Regions from separate parts of the Evansella cellulosilytica DSM 2522 genome, predicted to be linked through region 2. Evidence: predicted binding sites of a transcription regulator. Region 2 holds the regulator's gene; the other holds the start of a gene.

Region 1 (8,136 bases), 1.5 Mb from region 2:
TGCAAGTTCAATGCTTGTACGATAGGCAGTTGTAGCAATTGTTTCAAAGATTTTATCAACTAACGCATTACCTTCTTCAGATCCATAAACAGTCTCAGTGTATATTAGTAAGTCGTGAAGTCCCATCACACCAAGACCTACACGTCTCTCTCCCTTGGCTTGCTTCGTATTATCTTCAAGGAAATATGGCGTTGCATCAATGACATTATCTTGCATTCTCACACCAGTCGCAACAGTTTGCTCTAGTTTTTTGAAGTCAACAACTTTATTATCTTTATCTGCCATTTCCGCTAAATTGACTGCAGCCAAGTTACATACAGAGTATGGTGCAAGTGGTTGCTCTCCACATGGATTTGTTGCTACTACTTTTTGGCCGTACGCCTTAGCATTTGTCATTTCGTTTGCATTATCAATAAAGAAAATGCCGGGTTCTGCTGAATACGTTGCACAAATATTAATAAGATTCCAAAGCTCTTTCGCTTTAATGTTGCGATAAGTACGTACGCCAAATCCTAATGCTTCCCATTCGCGTACATCCCCGTATTCATGCCACTCACGATTATAGGCTTCCATTTCTTTCTCATTATAATTTTCAACATCTGGAAAACGTAGAGCATAATCTTCATCATTATCAACAGCTTCCATGAATTCTTTCGTAATACATACAGATATATTTGCACCAGTTAGAAACTCCGAATTGTTTACAGAGTATGTCCCACCTGTTGACAATTTTTCTTCAGCTTCCCGAATGATTTTCGGATCAAATCCACCGGTCCCAGGAATATGTTTATAATTAACGATACTTTGATACATTGCTTCATCAAGCTCTGACAAAGGGGTAAAACTTAATTTTTCCTTTATGAGTCTTTGAATTTGTGCATCTTCCGTATTCTCAAGTAGGTATCTAAGAATTCGTGGATTTTGCATCTTCGATATAATAAATTCTAAAATATCAGGATGCCAATCCGCTAGCATTATCATCTGTGCTCCCCTACGCGAGCCACCTTGTTCTACTAAATGTGTTAGCTTTGCTATATCATCTAGCCATGATACAGATCCTGATGATTTACCGTTAACTCCGCGAGCTAATGCGTTCCTCGGTCTCAAAGTAGAGCCATTAGTACCAACGCCACCGCCACGACTCATAATTTCCATTACTTGCTTACGGTGCTCAGAGATTCCTTCTCTAGAATCCGCGACAAAAGGCATCACGTAACAGTTAAAGTACGTCACATCCGTTTCTGCACCAGCTCCATAGAGAACTCGTCCTGCAGGTACGAAGTTCATATTAACAAGTTCGTGATAGAATTTTTCAAATGATTCCACTTGTTTCTGAGGATCCACCTCTACTTCAGCCAAACCACGAGCATTACGCTTTGCTATTTGCTCATAATAGACCTCAAGCGGCTTGTCTATCGTATCAAGAGATCGATCTACTATCCCCGTCTCTTTTTCCTCTGGATCATCTAACACCCCTAAAAATTCATCCTCAACGGCGATCTTCACACGGTTTTCTGGCCAGTTAATATCAACAACAAAACCATAACCACGAGCTGGAAACTTAGGATCTGCCTTAACTGTTAATACGACAAAGTCTCCTATTTTTAATGTTTTTTTCTCGGTGTCTTTAAACGTGTAGCGGTCTAACATAACCAACCTCGATACTCCACTTTGCTTCATTTTCATGTCTGGAGTAATCGGAAATACTTGAGGAAACTGTTCAATGTCTCGGTTTAGCGCCTCAACGTTGATCGTTTTTTCAGACATATACGTAGTCACAGGCCTCCGCTCCCTTTCTACATTTTTTTCATATTTTTATAAATTTCAAGGATCGGTTTCTGTTGTCATGGCAACATATGCCAATCTCATTGATTGCTTGTTTCACTATAGCACACAAAATAAAAGTCATCAATATATAGTGTTCACTTTCACAACAAAAGTACCATATATTGATCTTTGTAGTGATACAAATAAATTTGTCAACTTTTAAAATTGCTAAATTATGATGAAAAATAGAGAAAAACAAAGATCTTTATGTGCTAATTCAGTGTATTAATAAAATTCATCAGTTGTAAAAAATCGACGAATATAGTCGTACGATTTGTCGAACAACGACATAGATTTTCCTCTATCGACAAATTGATATGTTCGTTTTATAAGTTGCTTTGTTTATAAGAAAGAAAAACATTTTTCAAGAAATGAAAAATGTTTTTCATTAGATAATTATTTACTTACATTTTAAAGTTCCAATCGTCAGTGCCATACTTCACCGACACTAAATCTTGTACTTCCCTTTCTTGTTCCTTCGTTAATGAAATAGGGTTCAAGCTAATGTTCAATGCTTTTTCAAAACCGACCTTAAACGCATTCTTCATATCTTCAATTGTAAACTTTTTATTTGTTAAGTCATTTATTGCTACTGCTTTATTCTTGAAAGCTTTTTGCATACGTTCCCTTACCCTTTCATTAGGATACTTAAAAATGTCAAAAAGCTTATCTTCATCCAGCGTTAATATTATCGAACCATGTTGTAATATCACATTCTTTTGCCTCGTCTGTGCACTACCAGCAATTTTTCTACCTTCGACTACTAATTCATACCAAGAGGGCGCATCAAAACAAACTGCTGAGCGCGGACGCTTTAACGCATTCTTCTCTTCATCCGTTCTTGGAATCGAAAATTCAGCATCGAGACCAAGCTCTCTAAAGCCTTCTAGTAACCCTTCCGATATTACACGGTAAGCCTCTGTTACAGTTTCAGGCATTTGCGGGTGGTCTTCTGACACAATGACGCTGTATGTCAGTTCATCTTCATGAAGCACTCCTCTCCCACCAGTAGGTCTTCTTACAAAACCTAACCCATGCTCTTTCACTGCTTTTAAATCAATTTCTTTTTCTACCTTTTGAAAATAACCTACAGATAAAGTTGCTGGGTTCCAACCGTAAAAGCGAATAATTGGCGGTAGTTTTTTTTCTCGATGCCAATCCATTAGCTTCTCATCTAATGCCATATTATAAGCAGGATCTTTATTTTCTGAATCTAGATAAAACCACGTTTCCATATCTCAACCTCACAAACTAATTTAAAATATACGTATTTATCATACATAAAATGAAACAAACTTCAAAGTTACATGCTCAAGTTAAAACCATTTCTAATGAAAGAAATTGAATTTTCTATTGAATCTTAAGCAAATAACATTGCAACTATTACTTTTTCGGTATATCATTTTATAAGTATATATTTATAAAGGAGTGGACCCTCTATGTGGACGTTAATCGTTCTAACATTAATATTAATTATATTTCTCATCTTGCGCATGAAAAAGCCAAGCTATCTAACAACAATGGAGCAAGACGAATTTCGAAAAGATTATAGAAAAGCTCAGCTAATCGATGTTCGTGAAGAAAGGGAATTTAATACTGGTTACATATTAGGTGCTAGAAATATTCCACTCTCTCAAATCCGACAACGAAAAGCAGAGATTAGACCTGACAAGCCTGTGTACTTATACTGTCAAAATGGTACACGCTGTGTCCAAGCTGCAAAATTCCTAAGAAAAAAACGTGGTGTAGAGAATATCGTTATGCTAAAAGGCGGATTTAGAAAGTGGTCAGGAAAAATAAAAAAATAAATGAAATAAAAAATGTTATAACTGCTTCACGAAGCTGTTATAACATTTTTTTTATTTTAGAGGCTGTTCCAATAAGCTATTAATAGTTATGGCAATGGCTTAACACGCCGCACACCCACTTATAGTAAGCTTTATGAGATTCGTCGACTCCTGACATTGCTAAGAGGTTGATCAACCCCTTAAAGTACTAGTGCTCTACTCGCAAACAAAAAAACGCTCATATTAGTAAAGGTTGGAAACCAATACGAGCGTTTTTATGATAGAGAACTTAATCTTCTTTCGTATATCTTAACACCGGTTTTCTTGCAGCTGTTGTCTCGTCAAGTCTATCAATAACTGTGTGATGTGGTGCTTCTTGAACGATTTCCGGTGTTTCCTCCGCTTCTTTAGCAATTTGAATCATCGCATCGATAAATTCATCTAACGTTTCTTTCGATTCCGTTTCTGTAGGTTCAATCATTAAACATTCTTCTACATTTAATGGGAAATAAATCGTTGGTGGATGATAACCAAAGTCCAGTAGTCTTTTAGCAATATCAAGCGTCCTGACCCCTAACCTTTTCTGCCTACGTCCAGATAAAACAAATTCATGCTTACAATGCTGAGTATACGGAGCATCGTAATATGGTTGTAAACGGCGGAACATATAGTTCGCATTAAGAACCGCATGCTCTGATACTTGCCTTAATCCTTCTGGACCCATCGTACGGATATAAGTGTACGCTCTCACATTTATACCAAAATTTCCGTAATAAGGCTTTACTCTTCCGATCGATTGAGGAAGGTTATACTCAAAACGGTACGTCTCTCCATCTTTTACGACAGTCGGCTTTGGTAAAAATGGAATGAGGTCTTTCTTTACTCCTACTGGTCCAGATCCTGGTCCTCCGCCTCCATGAGGTGTTGTAAATGTTTTATGCAAGTTTAAGTGGACAACATCAAATCCCATGTCTCCAGGTCTTGTAATTCCTAAAATCGCATTTGAATTGGCACCATCATAATAAAGCTTCCCGCCAGCGTTATGAACTATCTCAGCCATCTCTACAATCTGCTCTTCAAATAAACCTAGCGTATTTGGGTTCGTTAACATAAGTGCAGCTGTATCTTCTCCGACAACCTCTTTTAAGTGATCTAAATCAACAAGTCCTTTTTCATTCGAACGTACTGTAACCGATTCAAAACCTGCTACAGTTGCAGAAGCAGGGTTCGTTCCATGTGCTGAATCTGGAACGATCACTTTAGTACGATGTGTATCTCCGTTCGCCTCATGAAACGCACGGATCATCATGAGCCCCGTCCATTCACCATGAGCACCTGCAGCTGGTTGAAGCGTCACTTCATCCATACCTGTTATTTCAGCTAGAGAGTTTTGTAAATGATACATTAGCTCTAAAGCACCTTGTATAGTTGATTCCGCTTGATAAGGGTGAATGTGAGCAAAGCCAGGGTATCTCGCCACATCTTCATTTATTTTCGGATTATACTTCATCGTACATGATCCTAATGGATAAAAACCAGAATCAACCCCATGATTACGACGTGAAAGTGCTGTATAATGACGAACGAGTTGCAGTTCTGAAACCTCTGGTAGCTCTGCCGCCTCTTCTCTTTGGAATTGTGATGGTATAAGTTCATCTAAAGCGACTTCAGGGACATCCATTTCAGGCAAGCTATGTCCTATTCTACCTTCTTTACTAATTTCAAAGATTAACGCTTGATCTTGTTGATGAATCATTGTACTCCCCCCAATACCGCTACAAATTTATCAATTTCTTCCTTCGTGCGAAGCTCTGTTACCGTAACGAGCATGAAGTGTCCTTTGTCTGGATAATCACGTGATAAATCGTAACCACCAATTATTTCGTGCGTTAGTAGCTCTTCATTCACTTCTTTAACCGACTTTGGAAGTTTGATGACAAATTCATTAAATGTTGGTGCACTATAGACAATTTTTACTCCTTGACGTCTTAACGATTCTTTAGCATAAGATGCTTTTTGAATGTTTTGTTTCGCCATTTCTTGAACACCGTTTTTCCCTAACGCACTCATTGCAATCGAAGCGCCTAGTGCGTTTAAAGCCTGGTTAGAACAAATGTTACTCGTTGCTTTATCACGACGAATGTGTTGTTCACGGGCTTGAAGCGTCAACACAAAACCACGCTTTCCGTTTTGATCTGTCGTTTGACCAACCAAACGCCCAGGAACTTTACGCATCAATTTCTTTGTTACTGCAAAATAACCACAGTGTGGTCCACCAAGCTGAGTAGGAATACCAAATGGTTGTACATCACCTACCACAACATCTGCTCCAAACTTTCCTGGTGGCTGTAATATACCTAAACTTACCGGATTAGATGAGACGACAAATAGCGCCTTCTCTTTATGAGCAATTTTTTCTATTTCAGTTAAGTCTTCAATATTCCCAAAGAAATTAGGATACTGTACGATCACACTAGCAGTATCATCATTATATTCGTTTGCCAAATGCTCTAGGTCAGTAACACCATTTTTCTCATCTATTTCGATAACTGTTAAGTTTTGGCCTTTTGCATTTGTTTTTAATACTTCTCTTGATTCCGGGTGTACTGTTTTTGATACAAGAATTGTCTTCTTTTTCGTATGTCCTGCACTCATCATCGCTGCTTCTGCTAGTGCTGTTGGGCCATCATACATAGAGGAATTAGCAAGATCCATTCCAGTTAACTCGCTAATCATTGTTTGAAATTCAAAAATTGCTTGTAGCTCCCCCTGTGATATTTCTGGCTGATATGGTGTATATGCTGTATAAAACTCCGAGCGTAGTAACATATGATTTACTACTGAAGGAATATAATGCTCATAAACCCCAGCACCTAAAAAAGATGTATATTGCTTTACATTAATATTTTTATTTGCTAACTTACTCATTTCTTTTACTAATTTCGTCTCATCAAGTGCTTTTTCTATATTCAACTTACCTTTAAAACGAATATCTTCTGGAATATCTCCAAAAAGCTCTTCAATCGTATCAATGCCAATTGTCTTTAACATGGCTTTTTGGTCTTGTTCCGTCATTGGTAAATAACGAAATGTCACTTCCTTCATCCCCTTTAAGTGTTATAGTTTTTAATAATCTGTGTATTTTATACGATATAAGATGACGTACGGAGTCACCAAAGACCGGAAAAACCTATAATATTGTCTATATAGCAGTTTCTATCATTCACCTTTTATAAAATGGCGTTTTAACTACCTTTGCCTTCAGACGTCGCTTTCGAACTTGAACCTCTACTACAGTATCAACTGCTTGAAACTTTTTATCAATTATTGCTAAACCAACATTCTTTTTTAATGTAGGAGATTGTGTCCCTGTTGTTACGAATCCTATCTTTTCTCCATCTTTAAACACTTCATAGTCAGTTCTAGGGATCCCTTTATCAATCATTTCAATGCCAACTAGCTTTCTTTCCGGGCCATCTTCCTTCTGTTGTTTTAGAACGACCTTGCCCAAGAAGTCCTCTTTCTTATCGACCTTAACAGCAAAACCAATTCCAGCTTCAATTGGGCTAATATCCCTTGATAGCTCTTGACCGTAAAGTGGTAGTCTTGCCTCAAACCTCAACGTATCTCTTGCTCCTAATCCACAAGGTTGAATCCCCTCTTCTTTCCCTGCGTCAAGAAGTGCATTCCAAAGAGAAATAGCATCATCAGGTCTACAATAAATTTCGAAACCATCTTCCCCAGTATATCCAGTTCGTGAAATAAGAACATCTTTGTTAGCGACTACTACCCCTTCGCGAAATTTAAAAAACGTGATGGTTGATAGATCTTCTTTCGTTAATTTTTGAGTAATACTTTCTGCTAAAGGGCCTTGCACAGCTATTTGTGCATATTGATTTGAAACATTAATAACTTCTACCTTTTCAGTTGCGTGCTGCTTTAACCATTCATAATCCTTTTCAATATTAGAAGCATTAACAACTAGTAAGTAATGATTGTCTTCTCTTTTATATAAAACAAGATCATCAACTGTACCACCATTTTCATAGCACATCGCATTGTATTGGCAAGCCATATCTTTTAATTTGCTCACATCATTCGTAAGCATTTTTTGTAGAAACGGTAATGCTTCTTGTCCTTTCACTTCAATTTCACCCATGTGTGATACATCGAACAAGCCAGCCTTCGTTCGAACTACTTCATGCTCCTCTTTAATACTAGTAAACTGAACAGGAAGGTCCCATCCACCAAAGTCAATTGTTTTTCCATTATGTTGCTCATAAATGCTAAATAATGGTGTTTGTAATCGTGACATTGCTATCTACCTCCACATATTTTCCATCATTATTCATACCCTTAACATGCTACTATCTTTTTTGTAATATCATACTTTTTAAACGCAAAAAAAGACAGAAACGTGCCTTAAAAAAAACACGTCTCTGTCTTTATTACCTGAGAGTTTTTACTTCCTGAGATTTTTCGTTCAAAGAAGCTAGCCCCTTGGGTGTCTCATAAGAGAATG
Region 2 (8,136 bases):
TTAAATAAGACAACAAGAAATATTAAAGCGACCCTTTTAGATCAGACATATGTCGTTGGATTAGGAAATATTTATGTTGATGAGGCATTGTTTCGAGCTAATATCCATCCAGAGGTTGCAAGTAATGAACTTAATACCAATGATGTGAAAAAGCTTCACAAAAGTATTGTTGATACGTTAGAAGAAGCTGTTAATATGGGTGGCTCCTCTATAAAAACATACGTAAATGGTCAAGGAGAAATGGGGATGTTTCAGCAAACACTTTACGTGTATGGTCGAAAAGGAATGGAATGTAAAGTGTGTGGAGACGAAATTGTAAAAAACGTTGTTAGTGGAAGAGGAACTCATACGTGTCCATCCTGCCAAAAGGTACGTAATCATTGATGAGGGACATGATAAATTGTAAACATTTTTAAAAGATGAAGCGAACTTTCATTTTTCAAGTACATTGGAAAGGCTCTAACCATATACTATCGTATCACTGATAGGAAGGAGCTCATGCCAATGGCGGAAATGATCTCGCTTTTTCTTCTTGCATTCGCTGTTAGTATGGATAGCTTTGGAGTCGGTTTGACGTACGGATTAAGAAAAATGAAGTTACCTTTTTCTTCCTTACTGTTTATAGCTGGCTTTTCAGCTTTTTCTATTTTAATTGCAATGGCGATAGGTAGTGGGTTACAGCAACTAATTTCCACTAGCGTAGCAGAGTCAATTGGTGGCATTATACTAATAGGGATTGGTGCTTGGGCGATATATCAATCGTACCGACCAGCAAAAACTGAAAAGAAAACAAAAAAAGAAAAAGAAACATTAATTAATCTAGAAATAAAAACGTTAGGTATCGTTATAAAAATATTAAGAAAGCCTATGGTAGCAGATTTAGATAACTCGGGTGCTATTACTGGAAAAGAGGCACTATTACTAGGGCTAGCATTGTCATTAGATGCTTTTGGTGCAGGAATAGGCGCTTCTCTTATCGGACTTTCACCTTGGCTAATGGCAATTAGCGTTGGTGTAATGTGTGGGGTGTTCTTAAGCCTTGGTATGAAAAGTGGTTGGTTATTTTCAGGTATAAAGTGGATACAACGCTTTTCTTTTTTACCAGGTTTATTACTTATTATTATTGGGGTGTGGCAACTGTAATCACACCCCTTTATACATATCATGACTAGGACAAGGAGGTATCACATGATTATCGGACTTACTGGAGGCATAGCTACAGGGAAGTCTACTGTCTCCCTTATGCTAAAGGAGAAAGGATTTCCAATAGTAGATGCAGATCAAATAGCAAAAGAAGCTGTAATGCCTAAACGTGAAGCTTACATCAAAATTGTGGAAACCTTTGGAGAAGGCATTTTATTGCATGACACGTCTATTGATCGAAAAAAGCTTGGTTCAATTATTTTTAAAGATGAAGGGAAAAGAAAAGCACTGAATGATATCGTTCATCCCGTTGTTAGAAGAAAAATGAAAGAAGAAACGAATATGTATAAAAAAAATGGTTATAAAACTGTTATTTTAGATATCCCTTTATTAATAGAGAGTAACCTTCTTTCTCTTGTCGAGAAGGTATTACTAGTATATGTCCCTCAAACGATACAGTTAAGACGCCTCATGACTCGTGATTCATCAACGGAAAAAGAAGCACTTAGCCGAATACATGCACAAATACCAATTGACGAAAAGAAAAAATACGCAAATGCAATTATCTACAATGATGGCACATTTGAAGACACTAAAAAGCAATTAAATGAACTCATTCACCGCTGGCAATTAATATGCAAATAAATTTAGCATCTCCATTTGTTACTTCTGTGAATGAAAGTGTATCTTTTTACACGTTACACTTCATAATAACGTTAGACAACATATATGGAGGTAAGTGAATGAATACTAGCATTACACATTACATGATGAACGTAAAAGAGACAGTCGAGGAAGCGCAAAAGGAATTATTAGATATAAAAATAATAAGAGAATACGATCCAACAGAGTATAGTTATGCGTTCAAACAATTAAAGGAATTAGAAGAAGAGGCAAGTGTCCTTTTAGAAACCGCTACTCCTGAAGAGCAAGTAGCTATTCGTGAGGCGAGAGACCTCGTACTTTACACACAAGAAGTAATGACAAGAGGAATATAGTTTTTTGAGTGAATAAAAGTTCTTCAAACCCATACACAGCAAGCTTATGGTTGATAACATTGTTTTTCCTCGTGCTATGTGTGAAAAAGCGAATAGCAAGTTGTAAAGGGGTTGTGACTCTTATGAATACGATGGGCAGGCATGTTATTGCAGAATTAAAGGATTGTAACTTAGAAAAATTAATTGATATGCAATACATGGAAAGGGTTTTTGTGGATGCGGCACTAGAAGCGGGTGCGGAAGTAAGAGAAGTAGTATTTCATAAATTTGCACCATACGGAATAAGTGGAGTAGTGATCATTAGTGAGTCACACTTAACTATTCATAGTTTTCCGGAGCATAAATATGCTAGCATTGATATTTACACTTGTGGAGATCTAGACCCGCATGTTGCAGCAAACTATATTATGGGATCTCTAGAAGCAAAGTCGACACAATCGTTAGAATTATCTCGAGGTATAGGTCCTATCAAAATAAATCAATAAGAAAAGGGTAGATAAGGAGAAAGTGCAAAACTTTCAAAAACTGTTTTAAATTAGCTTTTAACATTTCATTAATGTGACACCAAATTACCGATGGTGTCACATTCCTTATGCATTAACTTTTCATTATTTCCATCTAATTTTAATTGAATAAAGTCTTATTTCTTGCTATTCTTAAATTGGTAAGGTGGGATGATAAAATGGGAATAATACAAAAAGCAAAATTGTATTTAGGAAATCATACAGAAACGAAGGAAAATCATTTTGATGAAAAGTTAAGGACACGGTATTACAAAGCAATGAAAGATAAAGTTATTGCAGAAATCGAAGGTGTAATAAATCAGCGCCAAGGTTATGAAATAGCTAGAGTTGAAGAGGATCGTGGAGAAGTAATTGTGAAAGTAAAGAAAGGAAAGAAGAAGTTAATTGTTTTTACTGTTATTATGGTAAGACCAAATAAAACAGCTGTGGATATTTCAGTAGATACAGATACGGTGCTATTTACTGATTTTGGACATAGTCGTCATGTTATTTATGGGATTTATGAAGATTTAGACAAGCGACTAACTTTTATAGGTAGTGGCTTAGGAGACGAGCTTATTAAATATTAATTAACGGATAAAGACCAATCGGAGATGATCAACATATGATTTGTCCAAGCTGTCATCATAATGGGACAAGGGTCTTAGATTCAAGGCCGAGTGATGAAGGGCATTCCATTCGCCGCCGTAGAGAGTGTGAGGAATGTAGCTACCGTTTTACAACCTTTGAACGTGTTGAAAAAACACCATTAATTGTTGTGAAAAAAGGTGGAAATAGAGAAGAATTTAGTAGAGAGAAAGTATTGAGAGGTCTTATTCGTGCTTGTGAAAAACGTCCAGTCCCGTTAGAAAAGCTTGAAAAACTTGTAGAAGATGTTGAAAAAGAGATTCGCAACAAGGGATTATCAGAGGTACCATCTAATGAAATTGGTGAACAAGTAATGGAGCATCTCGTTGTATTAGATGATGTTGCATATGTGCGGTTTGCTTCTGTTTATCGACAGTTTAAAGATATAAACGTATTTGTTGAAGAACTTAAAGAACTATTAGATAGGGAAAATAAAAAGTAGAATGATGATCTTGGAGCGAAGTGAACGCTCCTTTTTTATCTTTATCGACTATATATATATCTATTACTAACTTTAAAGAAGAAAAGGTGAAGGCTTTGCATTGGAAAGAAATTTTACCGTCTGATCGATTTATTGCTTATATGAAGGATCGCTTACACGAAACAGATAGAGATGTATTAACGTTACTATATCAACCGTTAATAGGAGCTACAGCTTTTAGTTTATATATGACGTTAGCAAGCGAGTTAAGTAGGCATGTAGGTAAAAAAATTGAGCGAACACATAAAACATTAATGATCTATACGGGAAAGCACCTTGATGAAATTTTTCAAGAGCGAAAAAAGCTAGAAGCAATAGGATTGTTAAAAGTATATAGAGAAAAACAGACAGATGAATTTGTTCATTATTATGAATTACAACCTCCAATGTCACCAGAATCCTTTTTTTTAGATGATATGTTGAGTGTCTTTTTATATAATCGAATCGGAAGTAAAGACAGATATATTCAGCTACGTAACTGCTTTAAAGTAGAACAAGTCGATATTAGCAATCATGAAGATATTACGAGATCATTTGATCAAGTATTTACTTCTCTACATCCTTCAGAATTAAATAGTGTACACCCAGATATGGATGATGTTTTAACAAGAAGTGACGCTCTTGAGGGACGCAAGAAGAATGAAAATTACATTATTGAAGGAATTGATTTTGACTTTAACGCCTTTTTATCATTTTTGCCTCCATTTGTAGTGAAGGATGGGCTATTAAAACGAGATAAAAAAGCATTAATTTATAAAATGGCATTTTTATATAAATTAACCCCTAATGAAATGAGTAAGGTTGTCCAAGATTCCATTTTGCATACCGATGAGTTAGATGAAGAAGAATTCAAAAAACAAGTGAAACGTAGGTACCGTATGAATGAAATCGATAAGCCACCTACACTTGGCTTACGAGTACATCCGGAAGCGCTACGTACGATAGAAAAACCTAAAACAGCAGAAGAAGAACAAATTTATTACTTCGAAACGACATCACCAATTGAATTTATGCAGGACTGGGGAAATGGTGCTAAAGTTTCGCCAAGCGATTTAGAGATAATTGAAAAGCTCATGTTTGATTATAAGCTTGAACCTGGTGTTGTAAATGTTTTACTTGAATATATTTTTATTATGCATGATAAAAAATTAAATAAAAACTTAGCATATAAAATTGCCAGTCACTGGGCGCGAGCGAATTTAAAGACGGTGAAAGAAGCGATGAATTTTGCTAGGAAAGAATATGATAAAATAGAAAGCTTCCAAAAAAGTAAAGAAACGAAGGCGGCTAATACGATAAAGAATACTTCTAAAAATGTACGCCAAGAACCTTTGCCTAAATGGATGACGGAAGATAAGTGGAAAAGCAAAACAGAAAGTGCAGAACAATTGTCAGAAGCTAAAAAGAAAGTGGAATTATATAAAGAAATGTTAAAGAACTCGAAGAAGGAGGGATAAAAGTTGGATTCGATTAGAGATTCATTACAACATTTTTCTGATGGAAAGTTTGAAAAAAGATTCCAAAAAATGAAGGTTGAAACATTAAGCAGCGAGCGTGTTCAAAACTTTTTATCCGAAAATCCACATGTAACGAATGAACAATTAGATCGTGCGATAAATGAACTATATCAATATAAAACGCAGTGGGATAACTGTGACAATTGTCCGGGTGTTGAAGCCTGTTTGAATATCATGAAAGGATATCAGCCGAAGCTATCAACATACCGGGACGATTTACAGCTAGAGTACCAGGTGTGCTCAGTAAAGAAAACGGCTGATGAAAGAAAGCGCCAATCGTCATTAATAAAAAGCTTATATGTACCAAAAGAAATGACTCAGGCAACGTTTGACGATATTCATGAAGACCATTCTTCGAGAATGATGGCAGTAGCCAATGCGCTTGAGTTTATCGTTAATGTGAAACCAGGAGAAAATGGAAGAGGATTGTACGTATATGGCCCATTTGGTGTTGGAAAAACGTTTCTGATGGGTGCCATTGCGAATGAATTAGCAGATAGAGAAGTTTCTACTCTGATTGTTTATGCTCCAGACTTCTTTCGAGAGCTAAAAAATGGTATATCTGATGGATCATATCAATCGAAGCTTGATGAAGTGAAGCAAGCTCCTGTTCTTATTTTAGACGATATTGGGGCAGAAACAATGTCTAACTGGGTGAGAGATGATATTTTAGGCGCATTACTGCAGTATAGAATGATGGAAAAGCTGCCAACGCTCTTTACTTCGAACTTTGACCTTGATGAGCTAGAACATCATCTTTCTTACACGCAAAGAGGTGGAGTAGAAAAAATGGATGAGCTAAAGGCAAAAAGAATCATGGAAAGAATACGTTATTTAAATGATGTTATTGTTATGAATGGGGAAAATAAACGAGCATAGTTTCGTATCGATAATTTTCAAGCTTTTCCAAGGAAATTACTAGGATTATATGTTACGATAGTTTTATAAGTAATAATAATTGTTATTTTATATATGATATGGCTTGCCTACTTACTAGTTTTATAGGAATGGGGGAAAATGATGAGTATTGATCATATTCTTGATCGCGCTCGTAATGGTGAACGGATTTCTGTTGAGGATGCTGTTCAGCTTTATGAAAGTGATGAAATTGAAAAAATCGGAGCAGTAGCTAACGAAATGATGCAAAAATGGCACCCTGATCCAGTAACGACATTTGTTATTGGGAGGAATGTAAACTATACAAATTTTTGTGATACTTATTGTAGATTTTGTGCCTTCTATCGACCACCAGGACATGAAGAGGGTTATGTGTTAGATGATGAGGAAATATTTAAAAAGATTCAAGAAACGATTGATATTGGTGGAACTGAAATATTAATGCAAGGTGGAACGAATCCAGATTTGCCATTTAGCTATTATACGAATTTATTAAAGGAAATTAAAAAACGTTTCCCTCAAATTACGATGCATTCATTCTCACCAGCAGAAATATATAAAATGGTGGAAGTTTCTGGGTTATCATTAGAAGAAGTATGCCGTCAACTTCACGAAGCAGGTTTGGATTCACTGCCAGGTGGTGGTGCGGAAATACTTGATAATAGAACAAGAAAACGCATTAGCCGTTTAAAAGGTACTTGGGAAGAGTGGATCGACTGTATGAAAACAGCTAAAAACGTTGGAATGCACGGAACTGCTACGATGGTTATTGGATTTGGAGAAACATTTGAAGAGCGTGCGCTTCACTTAAAGCGTGTTCGTGATGCCCAAGATGAAACAGAATGCTTCCTTGCCTTTATTTCATGGTTATTCCAACCAGATAATACTAACATGAAAGCAGAAAAGCTAACTCCAGAGGATTATTTGAAGAATGTTGCAATTTCGAGAATATTCCTAGACAACATTCCAAACTTCCAATCCTCCTGGGTTACAATGGGACCAGAGGTTGGGAAAAAATCGTTATCTTTTGGTTGTAATGACTTTGGAAGTACGATGATTGAAGAAAATGTTGTATCCGCTGCAGGGGCGACACATAAAGTAAACACTAACTTAATATTGAGGTTAATTCGTGAAGCAGGTAAAACACCTGCACAACGTGATACAAAATATCGCGTTCTGCACACTTTCGAAGAAAAAGAATCAGCAGAGAAAGACTTCATTATGCAAAACTAAAAAACTAAATGATTTACTCCAAAAGGTCGCCTAGCAACCATTTGGAGTTTTTTTATATTTCTACTCCTCCATCATGTATTTAATATTAAATTTTATATCAAATTATAAGTTTTTTTAAAATATATGATCGTTTTCAAATTCCCGATTCATAATTAAACAGTACGTCCATATATATGTATTAGATTAGATGTTTGCAAAAGAAGAGTTGAAACTAACGATGAATTACTCCCGAGACGCTCAACTCGATTTGCACGATTGGGAGGGGCTGCTGTTGTTAACGATTCAATTTAAGGATTCCTCTTTATGTGAGGCCTTCTATCATCAATTGCTTCATTCATTAAGTACATATGGTGGTGTGAAAAAATCAATTAGTATAGAGAAGACAGAACAGTATACAAATTTAAGTATCAATTTCTCTACTATTCTCGGAGGTGGAATGAGTCAAAGAAAAAAGTTAGTAGCAACCGTATTAACGAATGTAACGATAAAAAAATTTTTGCCTATATGGCTAGAAGAATGTATTAGAGGTCGGTTTTACTTTGAGGACCAATATGAGGTAGGGGCAATTATTGAGCACGCAAGAGAGGTATTTTTTAATGAAAAGCCTGATGTTCCTTTAAAAACAAACTTTATCGAATGGCAAAAAGAATTATTTATGTTGTATTACCATTTTATTAAAGAGGCTATGCACTTTTCCTTTGACTCTTTTATCATTT

Evidence for each region. Region 2 encodes NrdR, which represses ribonucleotide reductase genes. Its sites were predicted from a motif close to AACACNATATATNGTGTT; they were not measured.
Region 1: a site for NrdR is predicted at 1,906-1,923, ahead of BCELL_RS08520 (vitamin B12-dependent ribonucleotide reductase). Genes of this name have one in related genera too.

The regions. Positions count from the first base shown of each region.
Region 1 covers NC_014829.1:1,874,336-1,882,471, reverse strand. Annotated here, with positions in the region: gene BCELL_RS08520 (vitamin B12-dependent ribonucleotide reductase) at 1-1,767, opposite strand, end outside; gene BCELL_RS08515 (lipoate--protein ligase family protein) at 2,232-3,062, opposite strand; gene BCELL_RS08510 (rhodanese-like domain-containing protein) at 3,267-3,635, shown strand; gene gcvPB (aminomethyl-transferring glycine dehydrogenase subunit GcvPB) at 3,904-5,370, opposite strand; gene gcvPA (aminomethyl-transferring glycine dehydrogenase subunit GcvPA) at 5,367-6,710, opposite strand; gene gcvT (glycine cleavage system aminomethyltransferase GcvT) at 6,838-7,929, opposite strand.
Region 2 covers NC_014829.1:3,413,658-3,421,793, reverse strand. Annotated here, with positions in the region: gene mutM (DNA-formamidopyrimidine glycosylase) at 1-384, shown strand, start outside; gene ytaF (sporulation membrane protein YtaF) at 505-1,143, shown strand; gene coaE (dephospho-CoA kinase) at 1,189-1,788, shown strand; gene BCELL_RS15850 (DUF2524 family protein) at 1,887-2,141, shown strand; gene speD (adenosylmethionine decarboxylase) at 2,264-2,626, shown strand; gene BCELL_RS15840 (hypothetical protein) at 2,824-3,234, shown strand; gene nrdR (transcriptional regulator NrdR) at 3,270-3,734, shown strand; gene BCELL_RS15830 (replication initiation and membrane attachment family protein) at 3,830-5,230, shown strand; gene dnaI (primosomal protein DnaI) at 5,234-6,169, shown strand; gene mqnC (cyclic dehypoxanthinyl futalosine synthase) at 6,311-7,420, shown strand; gene BCELL_RS15815 (putative sporulation protein YtxC) at 7,692-8,136, shown strand, end outside.